DNA from 2 places in the Streptomyces sp. NPDC000348 genome. Region 2 is predicted to be linked to the other one. Evidence: riboswitches for the same ligand, from Rfam matches in the RefSeq annotation. Region 2 holds a riboswitch; the other holds the start of a gene.
The links. Region 2 has a riboswitch for glycine ahead of gcvT (glycine cleavage system aminomethyltransferase GcvT). Riboswitches for the same ligand answer to the same signal wherever they lie in the genome.
Positions count from the first base shown of each region.

Region 1 (13,990 bases), on a different contig from region 2:
CTGCGGGGCCCCACGGACGATCCGGCGGTGGTGCGGGAGGCGGCCGCGCGGCTGCTGGACTCGGTCGACACGACGGGCGGGGTGCGGTTGCTGGGCGTCGGGGTCAGCGGGCTGGCCGATTACACGCAGGAGGACCTGTTCGCGCAGGCGGGCGGCCCCGTGGACGACCTCCTGCGCGAGGAGGCCGAGGCCGCGCCCGCGCCGGAGCCGGAGGCACCCGCCGAGCGGCGCTGGCCGGCGGGGCACGACGTACGGCACGCCGTGCACGGACACGGATGGGTGCAGGGCAGCGGGCTGGGCCGGGTCACGGTGCGCTTCGAGACACCCGGCTCGGAGCCGGGCAGGGTGAAGACCTTCCGCGTCGACGACCCGGCTCTGCAACCGGCGGAACCGCTGCCGCTGGTGGCCCGAGGACCCGGGGAGGGCGAGGGCGCGGGGGCCGGCCGAGGGGCGCGGGGACGGTGAGCAAGGCGGATCAGGCCGGCTTGTCGTTCCCGGCGAGTTTGCCGAAGTCGCGGTCCGGGAGGGGAGGCGGAGCGGCGAGGTCCAGGCCGTAGTGGTGGTAGAGCTGGAGTTCCTGTTCGGGGGAGAGGTGGCGGCCCACGCCGAAGTCGGGGGCGTCCTTGATGAGGGCGCGTTCGAAGGGGACGTGGAGGGCGCCGTCGATGAGGTCGCTGGGTTCCAGGGGGACGAAGGCGTCCCTGCTGAACAGACCGGTGCGTATCGCCGCCCACTCCGGTACGCCGGTGGCGTCGTCGAGGTAGACCTCGTCGATCGTGCCGATCCGGTTTCCGTTGCGGTCGAACGCCTTGCGGCCGATCAGGTGGCGCGGATCGATGTCGGTCTGCACGGGCCCTCCACTGGTCGCAAACTCATCCGTAAGCACTACAGAACGGCACAATCGGCTGGGCGGCCACTCGAAGGTACTGGTGCGGTGCTCGCTGGTAGGCTGGCAAACGGCTGCTGACCCCGTGCGGGAGAGCCCTTCCGGACACCACCGGAGGCGCCGAAGGAGCAAATCCTCCCCGGAATCTCTCAGGCACACGTACCGCACGGACGAGGTCACTCTGGAAAGCAGGGCGGGTGTCGACGGCTTCCGCTCTCACCGACGGTGAAAACCGGACGCCTTCGGGCCGTCCGGTGAAGCTCTCAGGTTGAGATGACAGAGGGGGAGGCCGTTCGGGCACCCGCGCCGTGGTGCCCCTCGAAGGTCGTCGGACCAGGAGGCCTCCTCAATGACCGCCCCTCGCACTCCGCTCTCCGAGCTCGAACAGGGAATCCCCTTCGAGCAGCGCCACATCGGCCCCGACCACGAGGCCCGGGCCAAGATGCTCGCCCAGGTCGGCTACGGCTCGCTGGACGAGCTGACGGCCGCCGCGGTGCCGGATGTGATCAAGAACGCCGATGCGCTGGACCTGCCGGGTGCGCGGAGCGAGGCCGAGGTGCTGGCCGAGCTGCGTGCGCTGGCCGACCGCAACGAGGTGCTCGGCTCCATGATCGGGCTCGGGTACTACGGGACGTTCACCCCGCCCGTCATCCTGCGCAACGTGATGGAGAACCCGGCCTGGTACACGGCCTACACCCCGTACCAGCCGGAGATCTCGCAGGGGCGGCTCGAGGCGCTGCTGAACTTCCAGACCGTGGTCGCCGAGCTCACCGGCCTGCCGACCTCCGGTGCCTCCCTGCTCGACGAGGGCACCGCCGCCGCCGAGGCGATGGCGCTGTCGCGGCGCATGGGCAAGAACAAGAAGGGCCTGTTCCTGGTCGACGCGGACGTGCTGCCGCAGACCATCGCCGTGATCGAGACCCGCGCCGAGCCGACCGGCGTCGAGGTCGTCGTCGCCGACCTCGGTGAGGGCATCCCCGCCGAGCTCGCCGAGCGCGAGATCAACGGCGTGCTGATCCAGTACCCGGGCGCCTCGGGCGCCGTGCGCGACATCAAGCCGGTGATCGACCGGGCGCACGAGCTCGGCGCGCTCGTCACCGTGGCCGCCGACCTGCTCGCCCTCACCCTGCTGAAGTCGCCCGGTGAGCTGGGCGCGGACATCGCGGTCGGCACCACGCAGCGCTTCGGTGTGCCGATGGGCTTCGGCGGGCCGCACGCCGGCTACATGGCCGTCCAGGAGAAGATGGCGCGCAGCCTGCCCGGGCGGCTCGTCGGCGTCTCCGTCGACGCGGACGGACACAAGGCCTACCGTCTCGCCCTCCAGACCCGTGAGCAGCACATCCGCCGCGAGAAGGCCACCAGCAACATCTGCACCGCCCAGGTGCTGCTCGCCGTCATGGCCGGGATGTACGCCGTCTACCACGGTCCGGAGGGGCTGCGGTTGATCGCCCGGCGCACCCACCGGTACGCCACCGTCCTCGCCGAGGGACTGCGGGCCGGCGGAGCCGGGATCGTGCACGGCTCCTACTTCGACACGCTGACCGTGCGGGTCGCCGGACGGGCCGCCGAGGTGGTCGCCGCCGCCCGCGACAACGGCGTCAACCTGCGCCTCGTCGACGCCGACCACGTCTCGATCGCCTGCGACGAGACCACCACCCGGGAGCAGTTGGCCGCCGTGTGGAGCGCCTTCGGCGTCGAGGGCGACGCCGAGGCCCTGGACGCGGCCGCGCGGGACACGCTGCCGGACGCCCTGCTGCGCAACGACGAGTACCTGACCCACCCCGTCTTCCGGCAGCACCGCTCAGAGACCGCGATGCTGCGCTACCTGCGGCGGCTCTCCGACCGCGACTACGCGCTGGACCGCGGCATGATCCCGCTGGGCTCCTGCACCATGAAGCTCAACGCGACCACCGAGATGGAGCCGGTCACCTGGCCGGAGTTCGGTCAGCTGCACCCCTTCGCGCCCGCCGAGCAGGCCCAGGGCTACCTCACGCTCATCCGCGAGCTGGAGGAACGTCTCGCCGAGGTCACCGGCTACGACAAGGTGTCCCTCCAGCCGAACGCCGGCTCCCAGGGCGAGCTGGCCGGTCTGCTCGCCGTGCGCGGCTACCACCGGGCCAACGGCGACGAGCAGCGCACCGTCTGCCTCATCCCGTCCTCCGCGCACGGCACCAACGCCGCCAGCGCCGTGATGGCCGGCATGAAGGTCGTCGTCGTCAAGACGTCCGACGACGGCGAGATCGACGTCGCGGACCTGCGGGCGAAGATCGGGCAGCACCGCGACGAGCTGGCGGTGCTGATGATCACGTACCCCTCGACGCACGGCGTGTTCGAGGAGCACGTCGCCGACATCTGCGCCGAGGTGCACGAGGCCGGCGGCCAGGTGTACGTGGACGGCGCCAACCTCAACGCGCTGGTGGGCCTGGCCAAGCCCGGCCACTTCGGCGGTGACGTCTCGCACCTGAACCTGCACAAGACCTTCTGCATCCCGCACGGCGGCGGCGGCCCCGGCGTCGGCCCGGTCGGCGTGCGGGCGCACCTGGCGCCGTACCTGCCGAACCACCCGCTCCAGCCGGAGGCCGGCCCGAAGACCGGTGTCGGGCCCATCTCGGCGGCGCCGTGGGGCTCGGCGGGCATCCTGCCGATCTCGTGGGCGTACGTCCGTCTCATGGGCGGCGAGGGCCTGAAGCGGGCCACGCAGGTGGCCGTACTCAGCGCCAACTACATCGCCAAGCGCCTGGAGCCGCACTACCCGGTGCTCTACACCGGCCCCGCCGGCCTGGTCGCGCACGAGTGCATCATCGACCTGCGCCCGCTGACCAAGGCGACCGGCGTCAGCGTGGACGACGTGGCGAAGCGGCTGATCGACTACGGCTTCCACGCGCCGACGATGTCGTTCCCGGTGGCCGGCACGCTGATGATCGAGCCCACCGAGTCCGAGGACCTCACCGAACTCGACCGGTTCTGCGAGGCGATGATCGCGATCCGCGCGGAGATCGAGAAGGTCGGCTCCGGCGAGTGGCCCGCGGACGACAACCCGCTCCGCAACGCCCCGCACACCGCTGCCGCGCTCGGCGGGGAGTGGGAGCACGCGTACGGCCGGACGGAGGCCGTGTTCCCGGCCGGGGTGAGCGCCGCCGACAAGTACTGGCCGCCGGTGCGCCGCATCGACCAGGCCTTCGGCGACCGGAACCTGGTCTGTTCCTGCCCGCCGCTGGACGCGTACGAGGACTGACGCACGCCGCAGGGCCCCGCTCGACCGGAGCGGGGCCCTGCGGCGTGTGCGGCTACGCCGGGTACGCGTGCGTCTGCGTCGCCTTGACGGCCGCCCAGACCGTCGCGCCCGGGTGGAGGCCGAGTTCGGCCGCGGCGACCGTGGTGAGGTCGGCGGCCAGGGCGAGTTCGCCGGTGAGCTCCGCGCGGATCCGGTCCCCGTGGGTCTCGAGACCGGCGACCTCACAGCGCCAGAGGTTGCGGGCGCTGGAGCCGGTCGGCCGGTCCCGGTGCAGGGTGACGGCGTCGGGCGGGAACGCCACGAAGGCGGGCCCGGAGAGGTGCTCCGTCGTGCTCACGGCGGGCCCCGCGTCGAGCCGCACCGCATGGCCGTCGGCCTGCCCGCGGTACAGGTTGAGGCCCACCAGCCGGGCGATGTACTCGGTGCGCGGGTGACGGGCGATGTCGGAGGGCGTGCCCTCCTGCACGATCCGGCCCTGCTCCACGACGACCAGACGGTCGGCGAGCACCATGGCGTCCAGCGGGTCGTGCGTGACCAGGACGGCCACGGCCTCGAAGGCGGCCAGATGACGGCGGAGCTGCGCGCGCACCTCCAGCCGGGTACGGGCGTCCAGGGCGGCGAGCGGTTCGTCCAGGAGCAGCAGCCGGGGGCGGGTGGCCAGGGCGCGGGCGAGGGCCACGCGCTGGGCCTGGCCGCCGGACAGCCGCCGGGGCCGGGCACCCGCGTGCCCGGCCAGACCCATGCGGTCGAGCCACTCGGCGGCCTGGGCGCGTGCCTCCGCCTTGCCGACGCCCCGGCAGCGCGGCCCGAAGGCCACGTTGTCGAGCGCGGTCAGGTGCGGGAAGAGCAGGTAGTCCTGGAAGACGACACCCACCGGGCGCGACTCCGGCGGTGTGCGGCGCAGCTCCGTGCCGTCCAGCCGCAGGTGCCCGGCGCTGAGCGGGGCGAGGCCCGCGAGTGCGCGCAGGGCGGTGGTCTTGCCGGCCCCGTTCGGGCCCAGCAGGGCGACGACGTCACCGGGCGCGGCGGTGAGCGCGACGTCCAGGCGGAAGGAGCCGTGGTCCACGACGAGCCGCGCGTCCAGCCCTTCGGCCGTGGTGCCGGCCGGCTCGGGCAGGTGTCCGGGATTCTTCGCCATGGTGTCAGACGGCCCTCATCCAGCGGTCCCGAAGCCCGGCCAGTACGGCGACGGACACCGCCAGCAGGACCAGGCTGAGGGCGATCGCGGCGGCCGGGTCGTTCTGCAGGGCGAGGTAGACCGCGAGCGGCATGGTCTGGGTGCGGCCGGGGAAGTTGCCGGCGAAGGTGATCGTCGCGCCGAACTCCCCGAGGGCCCGGGCCCAGGCCAGTACGGCGCCCGCCGCGATGCCGGGAGCGATCAGCGGCAGCGTGACCCGGCGGAACGCGGTGAAGCGGGAGGCGCCCAGGGTGGCGGCCGCCTCCTCGTAACGCGGGTCGGCGGCCCGCAGCGTGCCCTCGACGCTGATGACGAGGAACGGCATCGCCACGAACGTTTCCGCGAGGACGACGCCCGCGGTGGTGAAGGGCAGGGTGACGCCGAACCACGCGTCCAGCCACTGGCCGACGACGCCGTTGCGGCCCAGGGCGAGCAGCAGGGCGACACCGCCCACCACCGGGGGCAGCACCAGTGGGAGCGTCACCAGGGCGCGGACCAGGCCCCGGCCGGGGAAGTCCGTACGGGCCAGCAGCCAGGCCAGCGGAACGCCGAGGACCAGGCTCAGCGCGGTCGCCGTCGTGGCGCAGAACAGCGACAGCCGCAGCGCGTCCCACACCTCGGGGCTGGACAGCTGCTCGGGGAGGCTGCGCCAGGGGGCGCGCAGGAGGAGGGCGAGGAGCGGGACCAGGAGGAACGCCAGGCCCAGGAGGGCGGGCGCGAGGAGGGCGAGGGGGACACCGCGGCCGGGGGCACGGGGGCGTGCCCTCCGGGGGGCTTCCTGGCCGGTGGTCATGGCTTCAGGAATCCCGCCCCACCCAGCACCTTCTGGCCCTCCGGCGACCCGACCAGCTCCACGAACGCCCTCGCCGCCGAGGGATTGGGGGCGTTCTCGAGCCGGGCGATCGGATAGTCGTTGACGGCCTCGGCGGACTCCGGGAATTCCACGCCCTCCACCTTGTCACCGGCCGCCTTCACATCCGTGCGGTACACGACGGCGGCGTCGGCCTCCCGCAGCTCGACCTTCGTCAGGGCGCTCTTGACGTCCTGCTCGTACGAGACCGGCTCCAGCTCGACCCCGCCGGCGGCGAGGGCGGTCCGCGCGGCGGCTCCGCAGGGCACCGTCCTGTCGCACAGGACGACCTTGAGACCGGACACGGCCAGGTCCTCGAGGGAGTCGATCGCGTGCGGGTTGCCCGGCACGGTGGCGATCTCCAGCCGGTTGCGGGCGAAGGTGCTCGGGCTGCCCGCCGTGTGTCCCCCGTCCACGACGAGCTTCATCGTCCTGGCGCTGGCCGCCGCGAAGACGTCGGCCGGCGCGCCGTTGCCGATGCCGGCCGCCAGGCCGTCGCTGCCGCCGAAGTTGAAGGTGACCTCGGTCCCCGGGTGCTCCTTCTCGAAGCGCTCGCCCAGCACTGTGAAGCTCTCCTTCAGCGAGGCGGCCGCGAAGACGGTGACCGTGCCGGTGATCTCCCGCCCGCCGGACCCCGCGGACGCCGACGAGCCCGAGCCGGACCCGGAGCAGGCGCTCAGCGCCAGTACGGCGGCGGCTGTCCCGGCGCCGGCGATCCGACGGGTCCGATGCGAACGGGTCATGTCGGAGCACTCCCTCTGCGGGCCGGTGGAAGAGCCGGTGAAGCCCTCGCGATACGTCGATCATACTGACGCATCTGCCAGGCTTTCACCCCCTGTCTCACTGCATGAGCAAGGAAAAATAGCCAGAGGGTGTGCATGTGCGTTCGGGCAGGTGCGCTGCCGCCGTCAGATGCGGTCGATGTGGACGTTCGTCGATTTCACGCGGGCCGTGGCCTCCATGCCGACCTCCAGTCCGAGTTCCTCGACCGCCTCCCGGGTGAGCAGCGAGACGAGGCGGTGCGGGCCGGCCTGGATCTCGACCTGGGCGGCGACGTCGCCGAGCTTGATCGCGGTGACGATGCCGGGGAAGGCGTTGCGGGCGGAGGTGTACGGGGTGCCCTCCTCGGCGGCGCCGGCCCTGGCGAGTTCGACGGAGAACGCCGCCAGGTCCCGTCCGTCGACGAGCCGGCGTCCGCCGTCGTCGCGGTGGGTGGTGAGACGCCCCGCGTCCGCCCAGCGGCGGGCGGTGTCCGGGCTCACGCCGAGCAGCCTCGCTGCCTGGCCGATCGTGTAGGACTGCATGCCGGTCACGATAGGCGGTGCCGAAGGCGCGTCAGCCGCACCCGGCGGGGGCGGGCGGGCCGGGCACCCCTTTCCCGTGCCGGACCGCGGTGGGCGACGCACCCCGGACGCGCGTCGGGGCCGGCGCGCGGGAGTTCCCGCGTCCGGCCCCTCGTGTCCCCGGGCGGGCCCCGTTCCGCCCGGTCGTGCTCAGGCGGTGGTCAGGCTGGCGCCGCGGGGACGCTGCGGGGCGATGATCCTGCCGTCGGGCAGGAGTTCACCGGTGTCCTCGAAGAACACGACACCGTTGCACAGCAGGCTCCAGCCCTGCTCCGGGTGGTGCGCCACGAGACGGGCGGATTCCCGGTCGGCGGAGTCGGCTGAGGGGCACGGTGGCTGGTGCTGGCACATGGGTGGGATCTCTCGCTCTGTGGTGACCTGTGAGTCGGCTGTCGTTTCAGTTCCGCGGCGTGAAGCTTCGTTCATGGCCGCCCCCCCCGTTGTGATAGGTCGGTCGGAAACCAGTGTTGCCCCACGGACGACGATCCGCAGGGATTTCGCGGCACCGCTCCTCACAGGTTGATGACGCGTCGCCCGCACGGACGGTTCACCTCGACTGCACGGTCACTTCGGGTGGTTCACCGTGGCCGGATGGGGCTAGTCCGCCCGGGAACAGCACGTACCCCGCCGCGTCGGGAGTCCCGGGCGGCGGGGTACGCGGTCTCTTCTCAGGCGGGTGAGCCGAGCAGGCGGGTCGGTGTCACCCGGTGCGTCAGGACCGGGAGCAGGTCGGTGAACCGGTGCGGGCGGTGGGCCGCGATGCCGGGCGGCGCCGGGGCGAGCGGGACGAGCAGATCGGTGGCGGCCGGGTGGCCGGCGGCGCCGTCCGCGGTGGGGTCGCCGTGCAGCCAGAGCGTGAGCATGTAGAGGCTCGGCACCGAGAGCAGCCGGGGCTGGTACGGCTGTGTCAGGGCGTCGGCCTGGCGCAGTGCGAGCTCGGTGGAGGTGATGTAGGGGCCCTCGAAGAAGCGGGAGAAGGTCCAGCCGTCGGCGGTGAGCACGGTGTCCGCGGCGGCCACCGCGCGGTCGCCGGTGCGGATCAGGAAACGCCACCCGGCCAACCGGGTCGCGCTCCCGCCGTCGGAGGCGGCCCGGTCCAGGACGTGCACGGGAAGGGGCAGCTCGGCCGAGGCGGGTCCCTGGGAGACGAGCAGGGACGGGGTCCGGGCTTCGCGGACCGCGGTCGGCGACGAGAGCGCGGTCAGGACGGAACGCAGGGCGGGCGCGGGAGCCGGGGGAACGTGCAGGGGCATGGTGGGTCGCCTCTCATTCGAAGGCACAGTGGCGCGAGGGCGGGGCGTGGCGGGGCGGACGGCGCTGTCAGCTCGCGAAGGCCAGAGAGGCAGGGGCCGGGGGCCGAGTCCGGGAGACGGGGGCGAGGAGTGCCGCACGCCACCTCTCGGCTGGATCACTCGAACCGCGGGCGCCAACCTTCTGCCTTGTGCGCAAAGTTTATACGACGCGTGTTCGGACTGTGTTTCGGCTAGCTGTTTTCAACCGGCGGAACAAGGGTACTTTTGGCCGGTGAAATGCGAAAATGGTCCCGATTCCAGGCGGGGTGCACGCCGATGACCTCGGGAAATGGCCCCGAAGTGGTCGGCCAATTCGTGTCGGCGTTTTTCACGAGTTCGCAACCGGCCCGTAAGACGCCTTCCGTTCCATGCCCCGTGAATGTGCCACTGGTCACATCGACCAGACTAGCGGCCGATGGTGCCCTCCGGGGCGTTATCGATCGCATCGACGGGGCATCCTTGCCTGTGGACCGGGACTCCGGCGGACGATCTTCGGTCCGCCCGTGCGAGGAAGGAAGCTCCGATGGGGGAGAAGGTCGTGGCAGGTCAGTTCGACCTGTCCGATCGCCAGCGCTACCGCGAGAAGCTCCGCAGTTGTCTGACGGGCTTGGAGCGACTCCTGGCGGAGAAGCGGTTCGACCGCCCCAAGAACCTCATGGGGCTGGAGATCGAATTGAATCTCGCGGGCGCCGACGGCATGCCGAGAATGTTGAATGCGCAAGTCCTCGAACGGATCGCCAGCAGGGACTTCCAGACAGAACTCGCCATGTTCAATCTGGAAGTGAACATCGCCCCCCACCGATTGGGCGGGCGGGTATTCGACCGGCTCGACGAGGAACTGCGCACTTCGCTGGCGTACGCCGACCGGAAAGCCGGTGAGGTGGACGCGGGGATCGTGATGATCGGCATCCTGCCGACGCTGGACCGGGACGACCTGGTCTCCTCGAATCTCTCCGACGTCGACCGCTACGCCTTGCTCAACGAACAGATCGTGGCCGCGCGCGGTGAGGACTTCACCCTCGACATCGACGGTGTGGAGCGCCTCAGTTGCACCTCCAAGTCCATCGCCCCCGAGGCCGCCTGCACCTCGGTGCAACTGCACCTCCAGGTCACCCCGGAGCGCTTCGCCGGTGTGTGGAACGCGGCCCAGGCCGTCGCCGCCGCGCAGATCGCCGTCGGCGCCAACTCGCCGTTCCTGTTCGGCCGCGAACTGTGGCGCGAGTCCCGGCCCCCGCTGTTCCAGCAGTCCACCGACACCCGCCCGCCCGAGCTCCAGGCCCAGGGGGTGCGGCCGCGCACCTGGTTCGGGGAGCGCTGGGTGACCTCGGCGTTCGACCTGTTCGAGGAGAACCTGCGCTACTACCCGGCCCTGCTGCCCATCTGCGACGACGAGGACCCGCTCGAGGTGCTGGACCGGGGCGGCGTCCCCAGCCTCGCCGAACTCGTGCTGCACAACGGCACCGTCTACCGCTGGAACCGCCCCGTCTACGGCATCGCCGACGGCGTCCCCCACCTGCGCGTGGAGAACCGCGTGCTGCCCGCCGGCCCCACCGTCACCGACGTCCTCGCCAACGCGGCGTTCTACTACGGAGTGGTCCGCGCCCTCGCCGAGGACAGCCGGCCGGTGTGGACCCGGCTGCCGTTCGAGGCGGCGGCCGCCAACTTCGACGCCGCCTGCAGGTACGGCATCGACGCCCGTCTCACCTGGCCCCGGCGCGGCCGCCTCGGCGGGCTGGGCGAGGTGGACGCGGTCACCCTCGTACGGGACGAACTGCTGCCGCTCGCCGAGGCAGGGCTGGACGCGTGGGGCATCGAGCCCGCCGACCGGGATCTGTACCTCGGGGTGATCGAGGAGCGGTGCCGGCGCAGGGTGAACGGCGCGACCTGGCAGGCCGCGACCTTCCACCGGGCCCTCGAGCTGGGCCTCGGCCGGGAGGCCGCCCTGGCCGCCACCACCCTCCGCTACCGCGAGCTGGTGCAGCAGGGCGATCCGGTGCACAGCTGGCCGGTGGGACTGCCGGAACCGGTGCCGGCGGGCTGACCCCCGCGGACCGCCTCCGCACGGCCCCCCGGCCGGGCGCACAGCCGCTGCCCTCATACTGATCTGATTCGATCGGTGATGTGGGGAGGCAGGTGTGCAGGCGGAGGCCGGCCCGGGGGCCGATGCGTATTCCGAGCGGCGGCCCTCGCGGACGACGCTCCGCAACGAGACGCTTCTCGTGCTCGCGCTGTCGCTCGGCGCGAGCGGAGTCTCGGCCCTGATCAGCTTTGTCGGCTCGGTCACCGAACCGGGCGGTCTGAAGGACCAGGCGGCCACCCTCAACGCCTCGGCCGCGCCGGGCCGCCCCTGGCTGGACCTGGCCTGGCAGCTCTTCGGGATCACCACGGCGCTCGTACCCGTCGCACTGGTCGCGCACTTCCTGCTGCGCGAGGGCGCTGGGCTGCGCACCCTCGGCTTCGACCGCACCCGGCCCTGGTCCGACCTCGGCCGCGGAGCGGCGGTCGCGGCGGTCATCGGCAGCAGCGGCATCGCCTTCTACCTGGCCGCGCGAGGCCTCGGCTTCAACCTCACCGTGGTGCCGGAGGCGCTGCCCGAGGTGTGGTGGAAGTACCCCGTGCTGATCCTCTCGGCGATGCAGAACTCGATCCTCGAAGAGGTCGTCGTCGTCGGCTATCTGCTGCGCCGGCTCGATCAGCTGGGCTGGAGTCCCGGCGCGGCGATGGCGGGCAGTTCGGTGCTGCGCGGCTCGTACCACCTCTACCAGGGCATCGGCGGCTTCATCGGGAACATGGTGATGGGCGTGGTGTTCGTGTACCTCTACCGGCGCTGGGGACGCGTCGGTCCGCTGGTGGTCGCGCACGCGCTGCTCGACATCGGGGCGTTCGTGGGATACGCGCTGCTGGCCGGCAAGGTGGACTGGCTGCCGACGGCGTGAGGCGGTGGCGAAGGGGCGTACGGCAGTGCCGTACGCCCCTTCGCCGTACCGGGTTCAGACCAGCAGGTCGCCCTCGATGACCGTCACGGCCCGTCCGCTCAGCAGGGTCCGCCCACCGCGCACCTCGGTGCGGACGCGGCCGGAGCGCGGCGAGGCCTGCAGGCCGGTGAGGCCCGAGCGGCCGAGGCGCTCGGACCAGTAGGGGGCCAGGGCGGTGTGCGCGCTGCCGGTGACCGGGTCCTCGTCGATGCCGACGTTCGGGAAGAAACAGCGGGAGACGAAGTCGTAGCCGAGTGCGGGGTTCTCCGCGCGGGCGGTGGCGATGACGCCGCGCTCGGAGTGAGCGGCCAGGGCCTTGAGGTCGGGCCGCAGGGCGTGGACGGTCCGCTCGTCGGCGACCTCGACGAGCAGGTCCCCGATGTTCGGGCCGGTGTCGAACGCCGTGAGCGGCGGGGTGCCCAGCGCCTCGGCGACGCCCTCGGGAACGTCGACCGCGGTGAGCGGGGCGGTGGGGAAGTCCAGGGTGACGGAGCCGTCCTCGCCGGGCGTGGCCACGAGGACGCCGCTGCGGGTGGCGAACCGCACGGGGCCCCGGTGCGCGCCGGTGGTGTGCAGGACGTGCGCGGTGGCCAGTGTCGCGTGGCCGCACATCGCGACCTCGGTGGTGGGGGTGAACCAGCGCAGCGCCCAGTCGGCCTCGCCGCCCGCGGGGAGCGGGTGGGCGAAGGCCGTCTCGGCGTGATTGACCTCCAGGGCGACGTTCTGCAGCCAGGGGTCGTCCGGGAAGGCGTCGAGCAGCAGCACTCCGGCGGGGTTGCCGGAGAAGGGCCGGTCGGTGAAGGCGTCGACGATTCGAATCCGCATGTCCCGACGGTAAGGGCGGTGCGAAGCCGCGGACCAAGGCCAATGCGCGACTGTTGGCCCGGTCGCCGCGGACGGCGGCCCGGCCGGGGGGTTGCCGAACGAACTGTTCCGATATATCGTTGAAGCATCGCGACAGATCAACGATGGAATGGAGTGGTGGCGATGCGCACCCACGGTCACGAGTACGGACACGGTCATGGCGGCCCGCGTGGCGGACGTGGCGACTTCGAGCGGCTGCGGGCGGCCTTCGGGCCCTTCGGTCCGGGGGGCCCGGGTGGTCCCGGCGGTCCCTTCGGCCCGGGTTTCGGGCATGGCGGTCCCTGGGGCGGACGAGGGCGCGGCGGACCGAGGGGAAGGGCGCGGCGCGGTGACGTACGGGCCTCGATCCTGGCCCTGCTGAAGGACCGTCCGATGCACGGCTACGAGATGATCCAGGAGATCGCCGAGCGCAGCGGCGGGGCGTGGAAGCCCAGCCCCGGCTCGGTGTACCCCACCCTTCAGCTGCTGGAGGACGAGGGGCTGATCGTCAGCGCGTCCGAGGGCGGCAAGAAGCTGTTCTCGCTGACCGACGCCGGCCGCTCGGCGGCCGGGGAAGGCCCCGAGGCGCCCTGGGAAGAGGCCTCGCGCGGGGTCGACTGGGAGGCGCTGAGCGAGATCCGGCAGGCCGGCTTCGGTCTGATGGAGGCCTTCGGGCAGGTCTGGAAGACGGGCAGCAAGGAGCAGCGGGAGAAGGCTCTCGCCGTCATCAACGAGGCCCGCAGGAAGCTGTACCTGATCCTCGCCGACGAAGACTGACGGAGTCGGCGGGGGCCGGCGAGGGGCGTGACGCAAACCGGCGCGCGCCCCTCGGGCGGAAACGCCCCGATCTCCTCCGCAAGGAGGAGGTTCCGGCCCGGGACGTCCACTTTCCGTGGGACGCCAAGATGCTTCCCGCCGGGGATGCCCCGGGCCCGCGCGGCTGATGGGGTGGAGGACGTGCAATCCCGTATCCCCCGGCAGCAGGCCCAGGAGCTCCAGGAGCAGGGCGCCCACCGCGCGGAGAACGATGCCGGGCTCGGCGCAGAGCTGGCGGCGGTGGTGGCCGGCGCCCGGCGCAGAGCGGTCCGGGACGGGGACCGCCAGATCGACACCGCCCATCTGCTGCACTCGCTCCTGGAGTCGGACGCCGAGGTGAGGGCCGCCTTCGGCGAGGGTCCGCAGATCGCCCGGCTGCTCGGCTACCTGGTCCAGCGCAGCATCGGCTACGGGCTGCGCTGGCAGGGCGCGGTCGAGGACTCCGGCGGCGTCCCCGCGGTGACCGGGACCGCGGGCTTCTCGCCGCTGGCCGCCGGCTGCGTGGAGTACGCCCGCGGGCGCGCCGCCCGTCACGGCCGCGACCCGGCGTGCGGCACGGACCTGCTCGCGGCG
Region 1 covers NZ_JBIAZD010000019.1:9,858-23,847, forward strand. Annotated here, with positions in the region: gene ACFY3N_RS29320 (DNA polymerase IV) at 1-465, shown strand, start outside; gene ACFY3N_RS29325 (PRC-barrel domain-containing protein) at 476-850, opposite strand; glycine riboswitch at 965-1,061, shown strand; gene gcvP (aminomethyl-transferring glycine dehydrogenase) at 1,236-4,121, shown strand; gene ACFY3N_RS29335 (ABC transporter ATP-binding protein) at 4,174-5,259, opposite strand; gene modB (molybdate ABC transporter permease subunit) at 5,264-6,091, opposite strand; gene modA (molybdate ABC transporter substrate-binding protein) at 6,088-6,891, opposite strand; gene ACFY3N_RS29350 (molybdopterin-binding protein) at 7,057-7,452, opposite strand; gene ACFY3N_RS29355 (DUF5999 family protein) at 7,642-7,842, opposite strand; gene ACFY3N_RS29360 (hypothetical protein) at 8,160-8,744, opposite strand; gene ACFY3N_RS29365 (glutamate-cysteine ligase family protein) at 9,307-10,824, shown strand; gene ACFY3N_RS29370 (CPBP family intramembrane glutamic endopeptidase) at 10,919-11,719, shown strand; gene ACFY3N_RS29375 (PhzF family phenazine biosynthesis protein) at 11,774-12,583, opposite strand; gene ACFY3N_RS29380 (PadR family transcriptional regulator) at 12,746-13,378, shown strand; gene ACFY3N_RS29385 (Clp protease N-terminal domain-containing protein) at 13,559-13,990, shown strand, end outside.
Region 1: another riboswitch for glycine. It lies ahead of gcvP (aminomethyl-transferring glycine dehydrogenase); the one in region 2 lies ahead of gcvT (glycine cleavage system aminomethyltransferase GcvT).

Region 2 (13,990 bases):
CACCCGATGATCCGGACGATCGTGTCCACGACCGGCGACGGCGAGGAACGCATCGCGCGGGCCGTCGAGCTGATCGCCGGTCACGTGGACGCGCATCCGGCGCACGTGCGGTTCATCGCCCGGGAGCGGCACGGTGGGGTGCAGCCGGTGCGGGAGGCCATACGGGATCAGCTGGCCCTGTTCACCGTGGAGGTGGCGGAGGCGTTGGCGGAGGATCCGGTGTCCGCGGGGTGGGACGAGGAGGATCTGACGATGCTGGCGCAGGTGTACGTGGATCAGATGCTCGGGACCGCTTCGCTGTTCCTGGAGGCGCAGGTGAGGGGGGCGGGAGCGGAGGCGCGGGAGCGGGTGTTCCGGATGGCGGCGCGGCGGTTGCGGCTGATCGGCATCGGGCGTGCGCACTGGCTGGACGGGGTGGGCGGGGGCGGGTGAGGGGTTTTCGCCCTCGCCGCCCCTGCCCGACCCGCACCCGGGGGCTCCGCCCCCGGAGCCCCGCTCCTCAAGCGCCGGAGGGGCTGGTTGGCGCGGGACGCGCCGTCTGACGTCAGGCCAGGCGGGCGCGGGCCAGTTGGCGGGACTGGGCGACCAGGCGGTCGGCGCTGTCCCAGACCTCGGCGTCCTCCTCCAGGAAGCCGCCGGCGAGGTTGCGGGTGGTGACGGAGACGCGCAGCGGGCCCGGAGCCGGGCGGGAGCGGACGTGGACGGTCAGCTCCACCGTCGGGACCCAGCCGGACAGACCCAGTTCGAAGGCGGTCGGCGGCAGGGCGTCCACCGCGAGGAGCAGCGCGAACGGGTCGGGGTCCCGGCCGTCCGCGAGACCGAACCAGGCCCGCATCTCGCCCTTGCCGGAGGGCTGCCCGAGCGCCCATCCCAGGGTCGAGGGGTCGAGCTTGAGCATCAGGCGCTCGGTGATCGCGGAGCTGCCGTCGACCGGGGCGGGGCCGTCCTCCGGGCCGAAGCACTGCTCCATCGGCGGCATCCCGGGCGGCTTGGCCGTCGTGCGGACGTCGTCGGGAAGGGAGTCCAGATCGCCGTAGGAGGCGAGGACGCGGATGCGCTCCACCTCGCGGCCCTCCTCGTCGACCTGGAAGAGGGAGGCCTGACCGGTCGACAGGGTCCGTCCGGTGCGCACGGTCTCGGTGCGGACGACCGCCGGGCCCGGCTGGGAGGCGGTCAGATAGTGCGCGGAGATGGTGAACGGGTCGGAGTGCGGCAGGGCGTCCGCGAGCGCGCGGCCCAGGACGGCCAGCAGATAGCCGCCGTTGACGGCGTTGATGATCGTCCAGCCGGCGGAGAGGTCGATGTCGTAGACGCCGGGCGCCCGTGGGGTGACCGCGGTGTCGCGGTCGAACTCACTGGCGCCGGTGGTGGCCCTGGCGGGCTGGGCGGAGGCTGCTTCTGGCATGGCTGAACAGTACAAGACGATAATACTAAGCGGTAGCTTTGTTCATGTGCCCCGGGGGACTACTCCTCCTGGACCGTCGAACGGCGGTGCCAGGCGCGAGGAGCCCGCCAGTGGTAGCGCATCGCGAGCAGCCGCAGCACGAAGGCCGTGACCACGGCGAGGCCGCTGGTCCCCGGGTTCAGCGCGTCGTAGCGGATGCACAGCGCGGTCAGGGCGGCGCCGACGACGGCCGGGACGGCGTACAGGTCGCGGTCCCAGCGCAGCAGCGACGGCACCTCGTTGGCGAGCACGTCGCGCAGCACACCGCCGCCGACCGCGGTGGCCAGGCCCAGGCAGGCGGAGGCGGTCAGGCCGAGGCCGTAGTCGTACGCCTTGGTCGTGCCGACGACGCAGAACAGGCCGAGGCCGGCCGCGTCGAACACGTTGACGCCGGTCTGGATGCGTTCCACGTGCGGGTGGAGGAAGAACACCAGGACCGTGGCGAGCAGCGGGGTGACGAAGTACCCCAGATCCGTGAAGGCGGCGGGCGGTACGGCGCCGATGACCAGGTCGCGGAAGAGTCCGCCGCCGAGCGCGGTGACCTCGGCGAGGACGGCGATGCCGAAGACGTCGAAGTTCTTGCGGACGGCCAGCAGGGCGCCGGAGATCGCGAAGACGAAGATGCCGATCAGGTCGAGCGTGTGCAGGACGGACGGACTGAACAGTTGCTGGAGCACCTTTACATTCTCACCCGGCAAGAACCCCTCGCCTTGCAAACCAAGGCGAGGGGCGGTGTGAACTTGCTGTCCGTGACTCCGTCGGGGGATGCCTCGGACGCGGGCGAAGGCCCGCGGGCTATACGGCCTTCTCGGCGGCCTCGGCTTCCTTGACGGCCTCGGCCTTCTCGGCCTTGTCCGCGCTCTCCGCCTTCGCCTCGCTCTCGGCGTTCTCGGCGGCACCGGCTTCGTCGGCGGCCTCGACCTTGTCGGCCTTCTCGGCGCTCACGGCCTCGTCGGCCCCGGCAGCCTTCTCCGCCTTGTCGGCGGCCTCCGCCTCGTCGGCCCCGGCAGCCTTCTCGGCGGCCTCGGCTTTCTTGACGGCTTCGGCCTTCTCGGCGGCCTCGGCTTTCTCGGCCCTGTCGGCCCCGGCAGCCTTCTCCGCCTTGTCGGCGGTTTCGGCCTTCTCCGCCTCGGCCGCCTTCTCGGCGTTCACGGCCTCGGCGGTCTCGGCGGCCTTCTCCGTCGGCTCGGGCGTGTCCTCCTGCTCCGGGGCGGTCTCCTGCCGCGGCGGTCCGGACTGTTCCGGCGCCGTCGGGGTGCCGGGCTCCTCGGACGTCGGGTTGTCGTCCACGCCCTCGCGGGTCGCCGGCACGACCTCGCCCATGGTCCGCTTCAGCGTCCCCGCCGCGATCTCCTCGGCGTAGTGGCACGCCACCCGGTGGCCGCCGCCGAGGTCCCGCAGCTGCGGCCGCTCGGTCGCGCAGCGCTCGGCCTGGGCCCAGGGGCAGCGCGTGTGGAAGCGGCAGCCGGTGGGCGGGTTCGCCGGCGAGGGCAGGTCACCGGTGAGCAGGATGCGCTCGCGCTTGTCCTCCACCTCCGGGTCCGGCACCGGCACGGCCGACATCAGGGCCTTGGTGTACGGGTGCTTCGGCTCGGCGTACAGCGCGTCGCTCGGCGCCTCCTCGACCAGCGAGCCCAGGTACATCACGCCGATCGTGTCGGAGATGTGCCGGACCACCGCGAGGTCGTGGGCGATCACCACATAGGTCAGGCCGAGTTCCTCCTGGAGCTCGTCCAGCAGGTTGATGACCTGGGCCTGGACCGACACGTCGAGCGCGGAGACCGGCTCGTCGCAGATGATCACGTCGGGTTCGAGGACGAGGGCACGGGCGATGCCGATGCGCTGGCGCTGGCCGCCGGAGAACTCGTGCGGGTAGCGGGCGAGCGCGTTGGAGGGCAGGCCGACCTTGTCCAGGATCGACTTGATCTTCTCCCGGCGCTCCTCCTGGTCCTTGCCGATGCCGTGGGCGATCATGCCCTCGGACAGGATGGACTCGATGTTCTGCCGGGGGTTGAGCGAGCCCAGCGGGTCCTGGAAGACCATCTGGAGCCGGCGCCGGAAGCGGCGCATCTCCTCGCCGGGCAGCTTCGCCAGGTCGGTGCCGTCGAGGACGACGGACCCCTCGGTGATGTCGACCAGCCGCAGCACGGACCGCCCAAGGGTGGTCTTGCCGCAGCCGGACTCGCCGACCAGACCGTAGGTCTCGCCGGCCTCGACCTTCAGCGACACCCCGTCCACGGCGTAGACGTGACCGACCGTGCGGTCGACGAAGACGCCCTTCTTGATGGGGAAGTGGACCTTGACGCCGTCCAGTTCGAGCAGGCTCATGCGGTGACCTCCTCGGCCTTCGCGTCGTCGAGTACGGGGTTGACGCACCGCACCTGGTGGCCGGCCGCACGCGGCTCGGTGAGCTGCGGGGTGCCGGTCAGGCAGCCCATCTCGTACCGGTCGCAGCGGGGCGCGAAGGCGCAGCCGTCGGCCCAGGCGATGCGGTCGTTGATGGAACCCCGGATGGGCTTGAGGGGTTCGCCCCGGGGAGCGTCCAGACGCGGGATGGAGCCCAGCAGTCCGTGCGCGTAGGGGTGGGTCGGGTGGCCGAACAGCTCGCGGCGCCCGGCGGACTCGACGGTCTTGCCCGCGTAGAGCACGTTGACCTGGTCGCAGAGGCCGGCGACCACGCCGAGGTCGTGGGTGATCATCAGCAGGGCGGTGCCCTCCTGGTCCACCAGTTCCTTGAGCAGCTCCAGGATCTGCGCCTGGATCGTCACGTCGAGGGCCGTGGTGGGCTCGTCGGCGATGAGCATGCGCGGGGCGCAGGCCACCGCCATGGCGATCAGCGCACGCTGGCGCATACCGCCGGAGAGCTGGTGCGGGTACTCCTTGAGCCGCCGGGTCGGGTCGGGGATGCCGACCCGGTCCAGCAGGTGGGCGGCCTCCTTGCGGGCGGCCTCGCCCTTCAGCCCGCGGTGGCGCTCCAGGATCTCGGTGACCTGCACGCCGATCGGCACGACCGGGTTGAGCGAGGACAGCGGGTCCTGGAAGATCATCGCCATCTCGCTGCCGCGCAGGTCGCGGCGGGCGGAGGAGCTCATCGTGAACAGGTTCGCGCCGTCGAAGTCGGCGCGGCCCCCGATGGTGACGCCCTTGTGGGGCAGCAGGCCCATCAGGGCCAGGGAGGTGACGGACTTGCCGCAGCCGGACTCGCCGACCAGGCCCACGACCTGGCCCTGGTCGACCTCGAAGGAGACGCCGTCGACCGCACGGGACTCCTTGCGGCCGCGTCCGCCGAAGGTGATGGTCAGTTCGTCGACAGTGAGCAGAGACATGGTGGTTCAGCCCCTCAGCTTCGGGTCGAGGGCTTCCCGCATGGCCTCGCCGAGGAGGGTGAAGCCGAGGGCGGTGATGATGATGCCGACGGCGGGGTAGACCGCCATCATCGGCGCGTTGTCGAAGAACCGCTGCGCCTGGGTGAGCATGACGCCCCACTCGGGGATGGCCGGGTCGGGGTTGCCGAGGCCCAGGTAGGACAGGGCGGCCGCCTCGATGATCGCGGTGGCCAGGGAGAGCGTGGCCTGCACGATCACCGGGCTGAGCGAGTTGGGGATGATCTGCGAGACGACGATGCGCCGCTTGCGCACACCGAGGGACCTGGCCGCGAGCACGTACTCCGCGCTGCCCTGGGCCAGCATGGAGCCGCGCAGCAGCCGGGCGAAGACCGGGATCTGGACGACACCGACGGCGATCATCACGGTGGTCAGCGACTGCCCCATGACGGCGGCGATGGACACGGCCAGCAGCAGCGAGGGCAGCGCCAGCATGATGTCGATGAAGCGCATGATGACGGAGTCGATCCGCTTGCCGGTCTCGCCGCCGAGGGTGGCGAAGGCGCCGGCGAGACCGCCGATCAGGAAGCCGATGATCAGGCCGATCAGCGTGGCGACGACGCCGACGAGCAGCGTCTGGCGGGCGCCGACCAGCATGCGGGAGAACATGTCCCGGCCGAGGTGGTCGAGCCCGAACCAGTTCTCGCCGCGCATGCCGACGAACTCGCCCCGGTTGGGGAAGACCTCGTTCCGCCAGGTCTGGGCGGTCGGGGAGTACGGGGCGATGTAGGGCCCGACGATCGCGAGGACGACGAACAGGGCGATGACGACCGCGCCGATGATCGCCATCTTGCTGCGCTTGAGGCGGCGGAAGGCCTCCCGCCAGAGGCTGGCGCCGGTGCTGGTCTCCTTGGTGGCGGCCAGTTCCGCGAGGCGCTGGATCTTGTCGGTCTTGGTGGCGACACTCATGTCAGTGCACCCGCACTCTCGGGTCGATGAGGCTGTACGCCAGGTCCACCAGCAAGTTGATCAGGACGTATATCAGCGCGATGAACATGATGAACCCGACGAGCACGGGGTAGTCGCGGCCGTCGATCGCGGTCCGGATGAAGGAGCCGATGCCGCCGAAGGAGAACACGGACTCGGTCAGGACCGCGCCGGACAGCAGGGAGCCCGTGAGCAGGCCGACCGCGGTCACCACGGGGAGCATCGCGTTGCGCAGCACGTGCCGGCTCCGGATGACGCTCCGCTTGAGGCCCTTGGCCTCGGCGGTGCGGACGTAGTCCTCGTCCTGCACCTCGAGGACGCTGGCGCGGGTCATGCGCACGATGACCGCGAGCGGGATGGAGGCCAGGGCGACGGAGGGCAGGATCAGGTGCATGATCGCGTCCCAGGAGGCGTCGAACTCCCCGGTGAGGACACCGTCCAGGACGGCGAAGCCGGTCACGTCGGTGGCGTTGATGCCGGTGTCCTGGCGCCCGAAGGCGGGGAAGATGCCGAGGTTGACGGCGAAGACCTGCTTCAGGAGCAGAGCCAGGAAGAAGACCGGGATACAGATGCCGACGAGCGAGCCGGAGACGGACGTGACGTCGAGCCAGCCGCCGCGGTTGCGGGCCGCGAAGTAGCCGAGGGGCACGCCGACGGCGACCGCGATGAGGATCGCGAGGAGGGACAGCTCCACGGTCGCGGGGAAGCGCAGGACGAACTCGTCCCACACCGGCTGTCCGGTCTGGGTGGAGGTGCCCAGGTCGAGTTCGGCGATGCGCTTGAGGAAACGCCAGTACTGGACGTAGACGGGCTGGTCCAGCCCGAGCGCGCGGTTGATGCGCGCCACTTCGGCCTCGGTGGCCTTCTCCCCCAGGATCGCTGAGGCGGGTCCACCGGGCAGACGGTCGAGCCACAGGAAGAGCAGAACCGACAGGCCGAGCAGCGTGGGTATGAGCTGGAGCAGTCTTCGTACGACGAGACGCAGCACCCCGCATGCCCCTTTCTTACGTGATGTCTTACATGAATGGACCCGCCCGGCCGCCGAGTTGCGACGACCGGGCGGACCCCCCGTTTTGGTTTCCTACCGCTGTTCGCCTACTTGAAGGACGTCTCGGCGAAGACCTCCTGCGTCAGCGGGGAGACGTTCGGCGGGTTCACGTTCTTGGCGAAGGCGATGGCCGGCGGGGAGGACGAGATCGGAACACCCGGGAGGTACTCCATGATGGCCTCGTTGGCCTTCTCGTACGCGGCGGTGCGCTCCTCGGCCTTGCCCAGCTTCGAGCCGGCGTTCACGGCGTCGAAGACCTTCTTGTCCTTGAAGCCCCACTGCTTGTCGTACCCGGCGAACCAGGTGCCGATGAAGTTGAAGCCGTCGTTGAAGTCACCGGTCCAGCCGAGCATGTGCAGGTCGCAGGAGCCCGCCTCGGTGGCGTCGATGTAGTCCGGGGCCCACTTCATGGCCTTCGGCGTGACGGTGATGCCGGCCTTCTCCAGGTCGGCCTTCATCAGCTCGAACAGGTCCTGCGGGGCAGGCATGTACGGGCGGGTGACCTCGGTCGGGTAGCAGAACTCGACCTTGAGCTTCTCCTCACCGGCCTTCTTGAGGAGGCTCTTCGCCGCGGCGGTGTCGAACGGGTACTTCTTGACGTTCTTGGAGTAGCCCGCGATGGTGTCCGGCATGAACTGGTCGGCGACCTTGCCGCCCTCGGGCAGCTGGGTCTTGACCAGGTTCTCCTTGTCGATCGCCTGAGCGATCGCCTGGCGGACTTCCTTCTTCTTGAGCGCCTTGTTGGCGCCCTGGCTCATGCCGACGTAGAAGAGGTTGAAGACGCCACGGGTCGGGACGACGTAGCCCTGGTCCTCGAGGGTCTTGACGTCGGCCGGGGCGACGAGGTCGTAGCCGTCGATGTCACCGGCCTGGAGCGCCTGGCGGCGGCCCTCCTCGGTGTCGATGGTGCGGAAGACCAGGTTCTTGATCTTCGCCTTCTCGCCCCAGTAGTCGTCGAAGCGGGTCAGGCTGACTTCCTTGTTGCCCTTGTTCCACTTCGTGATCTTGTACGGGCCGGTGCCGGCGACCGTGCCGGCCTCCTGGCTGTACTTGGGGTACGTGATGGCGTCGCCCTTGGCGGTCGCCTCTTCCTTCTCGTACTCCTTGAGGGCCTTCGGCGAGTGGATCGCCAGGGCCTGGAGGGAGAAGCCGCCGGGGAGGTTGGCGGAGGGCTTCTTGACCTCGATGACGGCGGTGTTCTCGTCCTTCGCGGTGCAGGACTTGTAGTTCGCCTCGGGCGTCTCCTTGTCCTCGTTCTTCGCGAAGCCGCCCATGATGGTCTGCCAGTAGTACGAGACCGCGCTGGACTGGTAGGTGCCCTTCCAGTTGAACCAGTGGTCGTAGTTGGCGCAGACCGCCGCGGCGTTGAACGACTCGCCGTCGTGGAACTTCACGCCCTTGCGGAGGTTGAAGGTCCAGACCGTGCCCTCGTCGTTGCTCGACCAGGTCTCGGCGAGGCCGCCGACCAGCTTGGTGCCGCCGGACTCGTGCTCGAGCAGGGCCTCGAACGCCTGGCGCGTCACGCGGAAGGTTTCACCGTCGCTCGCGAGGGCAGGGTCCAGGGAACCCGGGTCACCCGCACCGGCGAACACGAAGGTGTCCTTCTTGCCGCCGCTTTCGTTGTCAGCGTCCCGTTCGCTGGAGCAGCCCGTGGCGATCAGACCGACCGCCACCGCGGCCGTGATCGCCCGAGCGGCTCGGGACTTGAATATGCGCATACTGGGGCCACTCCGGGTCCGCTATGTGGATGCATCTTGACCGGCCGAACACTACAGACGATCGCAGCGCGTCAGGAACAGTCCGGATAGCGGTGATACCTACCTGAGATCTGAACAGTTGACATAAGGGACGGTTCAGGCGTTCCCCTGTCGGGATTTAACCCGCCGGACACAGAAGCGTCTTTCCGGCGGTCGCCCAGGTGGCGCCGGACGGCGTGAAGAACAGGTGAAACCGCAGGTGACAGGCGGTCAGCGCGCTGTCGCTGAGCGCGCATGGCCGAAAATCTGGCGCGAAATCAGCAGTGCGCGACGGGCCGGGCGGACGCATCGGTTCCGGCCCGCGCCCCTGTCCACTCCGTGGACCGTGACGGACCGTCAGGAGGGCGGCGTCCGGCCGGTCAGCCCCGGTGCGCGGGCGGGTAGCCGTAGGCCGTCGCGGGGGACGGCACGGCGCCGTGGGCCTCACGGTCGTAGAACGGGCGGGAGTTGGCGCGCAGCCACATCGCGACCGGGTCGTGCTCGTCGGACATCGCGACGGTCGACACGGGCAGTCCGTCCGGGACCGCGCCGAGGGACTGCTGCATCATCGCGCGCACCGCGTCCACGGCCGGCGGGGAGGTGTCGTACACGTCCAGGCCGATGGCGAGGTACGGGGCGCCCAGTGCGGGCTGCACCCAGGCGCGGCGCAGGGCGCGGACGGCCGGGGTGCGGTGGGCGTTCTGCGCGAGGAGGGCGTAGAACTGAGGGATCGCGATGGCCGGTTCGGACAGGCGCAGCGGTCCGGCGGGCTGGCGGTCCAGGCCGCCGGCGATCCGGCGCAGGTCCAGCCAGGGGATGCCGACTCCGCCGCCGGGGGCGTGCGGATTGAGCCAGAGTCCGTAGCGGTCGGGATAGAGGGCGCGGGCCACTTCGAGGCCGTCGACCACCTCGTACGACCGGTTCCAGCCGCTGGCGGAGAGCTCCTGGGCCGAGGTGACGCAGGGCGCGTAGCCGAAGCCGTCGACCTCCATGTTCCCGTACTGGGCGTCCGGGGAGCCGGCCTGGCCGTGCCAGAGCAGCATCCAGACCTGGCCGGAGGCGGGGGTCGCGAGGGCGCGCAGCAACGCCTCGTACGCGTCGTAACGCCCGGGCGTCACCTGGCGCAGCATGTGCTCGACCTGTCCGGTCGCCGCGGTGCCAGCGCTCACTTGTATCGCCCCTCCGTACCTCGCCAGCGGATGAACCTAGCTTAAGCCGACGCCGTGCGGCGGGCTCCTGTCCGGCGGGCGCGCGGAGGAGCCCGGGGCCGCGCGTCGTCCGGCGGGGGCGGGGGCGTTGGGGCGGGGCGCGCCCGCGCGGCGGAGCCGCACCTCGACACGGCCCCGCGCCCCGGGGGTCACCGCGGCCGTTCGTAGAAGGGGCGGACCCTGGTGCGGAGCCAGTCGCCGACCGGGTCCTGGGCTAGGTCCAGGACGATGAGGTTGACCGGCCAGGGGGCGGGGGTCCGGCCCAGGGCCCGGCCCAGGGCGTCGAGGGGGAGGGTGCGGGCGTCGCCCTCCCACTGGGAGAGTTCCACGCCGACGAAGAGGACCGGGTCGGCCGTCTCGATCGCGGCGAGGCAGCGGCGGGCGGTGGTCACCACGCCGATGGAGTCGAACTCCGCCGAGGCGGCGGCGAGGAAGTCCAGCGGGTCGTCCTGCCAGTCGGGCTCGAACAGCCGGACCCGGCCGCCGGTCGCCGGGCCGTCCAGCGGGGAGCGTCCGGCCCGGCACAGCTCGGCGACGGCCGGCGGCGGCAGCGGGATGCCGACCACGCCGCCGGGGTTCACCGCGATCCCGGCCTGCGGCGGCAGGCCGCGGGCGAACTCCACGGCGGGCGCGACGGTGTACGACAGGTGGGGGCCGACGGCCTGGCGGAGCTGCTCCTCGGAGCTGAAGACGGGGACGTAGGCCTGGCCGTCGATCTCCAGGGTGGGCAGGTCCAGCGGGCCGCTGTCCGGGCCCCCGCCGTTCGGCAGCGGGACCCAGACGAAGCTGCGGCCCAGCACCTCCACGATCCTGCCGCCCGCCGAGGGGACGCCCAGGGAGACCGAGAGCACCTCCTCCAGCTCGTTGCCGGGCCATCCGCCGTGCGGATGGGGGTGCGCCTGTGCCGGGAAGTCCGCCGGGAAGTCCATCTGCCTACCGCCTGCTGCCTGGAACCACTGCTGTGACCGAAAGGCTATCCGGTCAGCCCGTGAAGGCGACCCGGCGCAGCGCGTCCGCCGCGTCCCGGTCGATCAGCACCGCCGATCCGCAGCCGGCCGGCAGGACGCCCCGCTCCACCGCGCGCAGCAGCCGCTCGCTCGCCGTGCGGTGGCGCAGGAACGCGTACCGGGAGACGCCGCGCCCGCGTTCGCGCTGGCCGGCCAGGGCCTGCTGCGGGGTGACGTCGAGCAGCAGCAGGTGCAGGTCCGCGCCCCGGCGCCGGGCCTCGCGGGCCAGCCAGCGGCGCACCCAGGCCTGCGTACCGCAGTCGTGCACGACGACCGGCCCTCCGGCCCGCAGCACGCGGCGCAGCCCGGCGTAGTGGACGAGGCGGACCAGCGGGCGGTACACCGCGTACGGCAGCAGGCGCGGCATGCGGGGGTCCCAGCGGTCCCGGGCGTCCTGGGAGTCGACGCGGGCGCCGCGCACCGTGCGCCGCATCAGCGTGGACTTGCCGCTGCCGGGCAGCCCGGTGACCACGACCAGGTCCCGGGGCCCGAAGAGCAGCGCGCGCGGGCTGCGGCCGCCCCGCGCGCGCAGATCGCGGACGACGGGCGCCGGCAGCGCGCCGCGGGCCCCCCGGGCCTGAGCGGCCGGCTGCTGGGGCAGCGCGACGCCCGTGGTGGTGGCGCACGCCGTGGTCCTGTTCACCGTGATCGTCCTCCCCTGGGGCCGGGTACGAGTACCGATCCCCGCCGAGTGTAAAGAGAAGGTAATGCCGGATGTCGTCGTTTCCGTCCGTTTCCCGGAACAGGCTTGTCACAGCCCCCTGTGACGGCGCCCGCACATCCTGCGCACCCCCTGGGAAGGGTCCCCCTGCCGTGCCCCCGCGATGCGTGCAATGATGTGCGCGCCAACTGCATACCGGCCGCTTGAATCCGCGCGGGAGAGTCCCCGGCACCGTTTGCCGCCGGGGCGCCGAAGGAGCAAGTCCCTCCCTTGAATCTCTCAGGCCCCGTTACCGCGCGGGCGAGGCACATCTGAAAAGCGGGCCGTCGAAGGGCATCCAGCGGTGCTCCGGCGGCCCCACCCAAGGTGCAAGCCAGGACCGTCCCCGCGTGGGCGTCATGGCGAACCTCTCAGGTTCCGATGACAGATGGGGAGGAAACGTCCTCGCCTTCCCCCACGCTCGAATGAACTCGCGCGGGAGGGACCCCCATCGCCTCTGGGAGACCGACCGATGAGCAGTACCGAACCCCGCCGGACCGCGCTCGACGCCCTGCACCGTTCGCTCGGCGCGACGATGACCGACTTCGCCGGCTGGGACATGCCCCTGCGCTACGGCTCCGAGCGCGACGAGCACAACGCCGTGCGCACGAGGGCCGGCCTCTTCGACCTCTCGCACATGGGCGAGATCACGGTCGCCGGCCCCGGGGCGGCCGCGCTCCTCGACTTCGCCCTGGTCGGCAACATCGGGGGCGTCAGGCCCGGCCGCGCCCGCTACACCATGATCTGCCGCGAGGACGGCGGCATCCTGGACGACCTGATCGTCTACCGGCTCGGCGAGTCGGAGTACCTGGTGGTCGCCAACGCCTCCAACGCCCAGGTCGTCCTGGACGCCCTGCGGGAGCGCTCGGCCGGCTTCGACGCCGAGGTCCGCGACGACCGCGACGCGTACGCGCTGCTGGCCGTGCAGGGCCCCGAGTCCCCGGGGATCCTCGCGTCGCTGACCGACGCCGACCTGGACGGCCTGAAGTACTACGCGGGCCTGCCCGGCACGGTCGCCGGCGTCCCCGCGCTCATCGCCCGCACCGGTTACACCGGCGAGGACGGCTTCGAGCTGTTCGTGAAGCCCGAGCACGCGGTCGAGCTGTGGCAGGCGCTGACCAAGGCGGGCGAGGGCGCCGGCCTGGTCCCCTGCGGGCTGTCCTGCCGGGACACGCTCCGCCTGGAGGCCGGCATGCCGCTGTACGGGCACGAGCTGACCACCGGCCTCACGCCCTTCGACGCCGGTCTCGGCCGGGTGGTGAAGTTCGAGAAGGAGGGCGACTTCGTGGGCCGTGCGGCGCTCGCCGAGGCCGCCGAGCGCGCCGCTTCCGAGCCGCCGCGCGTCCTGGTCGGCCTGGTCGCCGAGGGCCGCCGGGTCCCGCGCGCCGGGTACGCGGTCGTGGCCGGCGGCGAGGTGATCGGCGAGGTCACCTCCGGCGCGCCCTCCCCCACGCTGGGCAAGCCGATCGCGATGGCGTACGTCGACGCGGCGCACGCGGCGCCGGGCACCAAGGGTGTCGGCGTGGACGTCCGCGGCAGCCACGAGCCGTACGAGGTCGTGACGCTGCCGTTCTACCAGCGGCGGAAGTGACACCGTCGTAGCCGGTTCCCGCGCCGGTTCCCGCGCGTGAGGTGAGCACGTCATGCCTGCTCACGGGCGCCGTACGCAGTCCCCTCAGTCATCCGCAGTCCCCCCGTACAGGAGAATTCAGGCCATGAGCAACCCCACGCAGCTGCGTTACAGCAAGGAGCACGAGTGGCTGTCGGCCGCCGAGGACGGCGTGTCGACGGTCGGCATCACGGAGCACGCGGCCAACGCGCTCGGCGACGTGGTCTTCGTCCAGCTCCCCGAGGTCGGTGCCGGCGTGACCGCGGGCGAGACCTGCGGCGAGCTGGAGTCCACCAAGTCGGTCAGCGACCTGTACTCCCCGGTCAGCGGTGAGATCACCGAGGTGAACGAGGACGTGGTGAACGACCCGTCGCTGGTGAACTCGGCCCCCTTCGAGGGCGGCTGGCTGTTCAAGGTGCGCGTCACCGACGAGCCGGCCGACCTGCTGACCGCCGCCGAGTACGACGCCCACACCGCGGGCTGAGGAGCCGTATCCGCATGTCGCTTCTGAACACCCCCCTGCACGAGCTCGACCCGGCGGTGGCCGCCGCGGTCGACGCCGAGCTGCACCGCCAGCAGTCCACCCTCGAGATGATCGCCTCGGAGAACTTCGCCCCGGTCGCGGTCATGGAGGCCCAGGGCTCGGTCCTCACCAACAAGTACGCCGAGGGCTACCCCGGCCGCCGCTACTACGGCGGCTGCGAGCACGTCGACGTGATCGAGCAGATCGCCGTCGACCGGGTCAAGGAGCTCTTCGGCGCCGAGCACGCCAACGTGCAGCCGCACTCCGGCGCGCAGGCCAACGCCGCCGCGATGTTCGCGCTGCTCAAGCCCGGTGACACGATCATGGGCCTGAACCTCGCGCACGGCGGGCACCTGACCCACGGCATGAAGATCAACTTCTCCGGCAAGCTCTACGACGTGGTCG
Region 2 covers NZ_JBIAZD010000015.1:76,978-90,967, forward strand. Annotated here, with positions in the region: gene ACFY3N_RS26490 (TetR family transcriptional regulator) at 1-432, shown strand, start outside; gene ACFY3N_RS26495 (thioesterase family protein) at 545-1,405, opposite strand; gene ACFY3N_RS26500 (trimeric intracellular cation channel family protein) at 1,465-2,121, opposite strand; gene ACFY3N_RS26505 (ABC transporter ATP-binding protein) at 2,240-3,772, opposite strand; gene ACFY3N_RS26510 (ABC transporter ATP-binding protein) at 3,769-4,770, opposite strand; gene ACFY3N_RS26515 (ABC transporter permease) at 4,777-5,736, opposite strand; gene ACFY3N_RS26520 (ABC transporter permease) at 5,738-6,742, opposite strand; gene ACFY3N_RS26525 (ABC transporter substrate-binding protein) at 6,850-8,520, opposite strand; gene ACFY3N_RS26530 (enhanced serine sensitivity protein SseB C-terminal domain-containing protein) at 8,919-9,668, opposite strand; gene ACFY3N_RS26535 (enhanced serine sensitivity protein SseB) at 9,896-10,675, opposite strand; gene ACFY3N_RS26540 (AAA family ATPase) at 10,728-11,396, opposite strand; glycine riboswitch at 11,619-11,719, shown strand; gene gcvT (glycine cleavage system aminomethyltransferase GcvT) at 11,926-13,044, shown strand; gene gcvH (glycine cleavage system protein GcvH) at 13,169-13,546, shown strand; gene glyA (serine hydroxymethyltransferase) at 13,561-13,990, shown strand, end outside.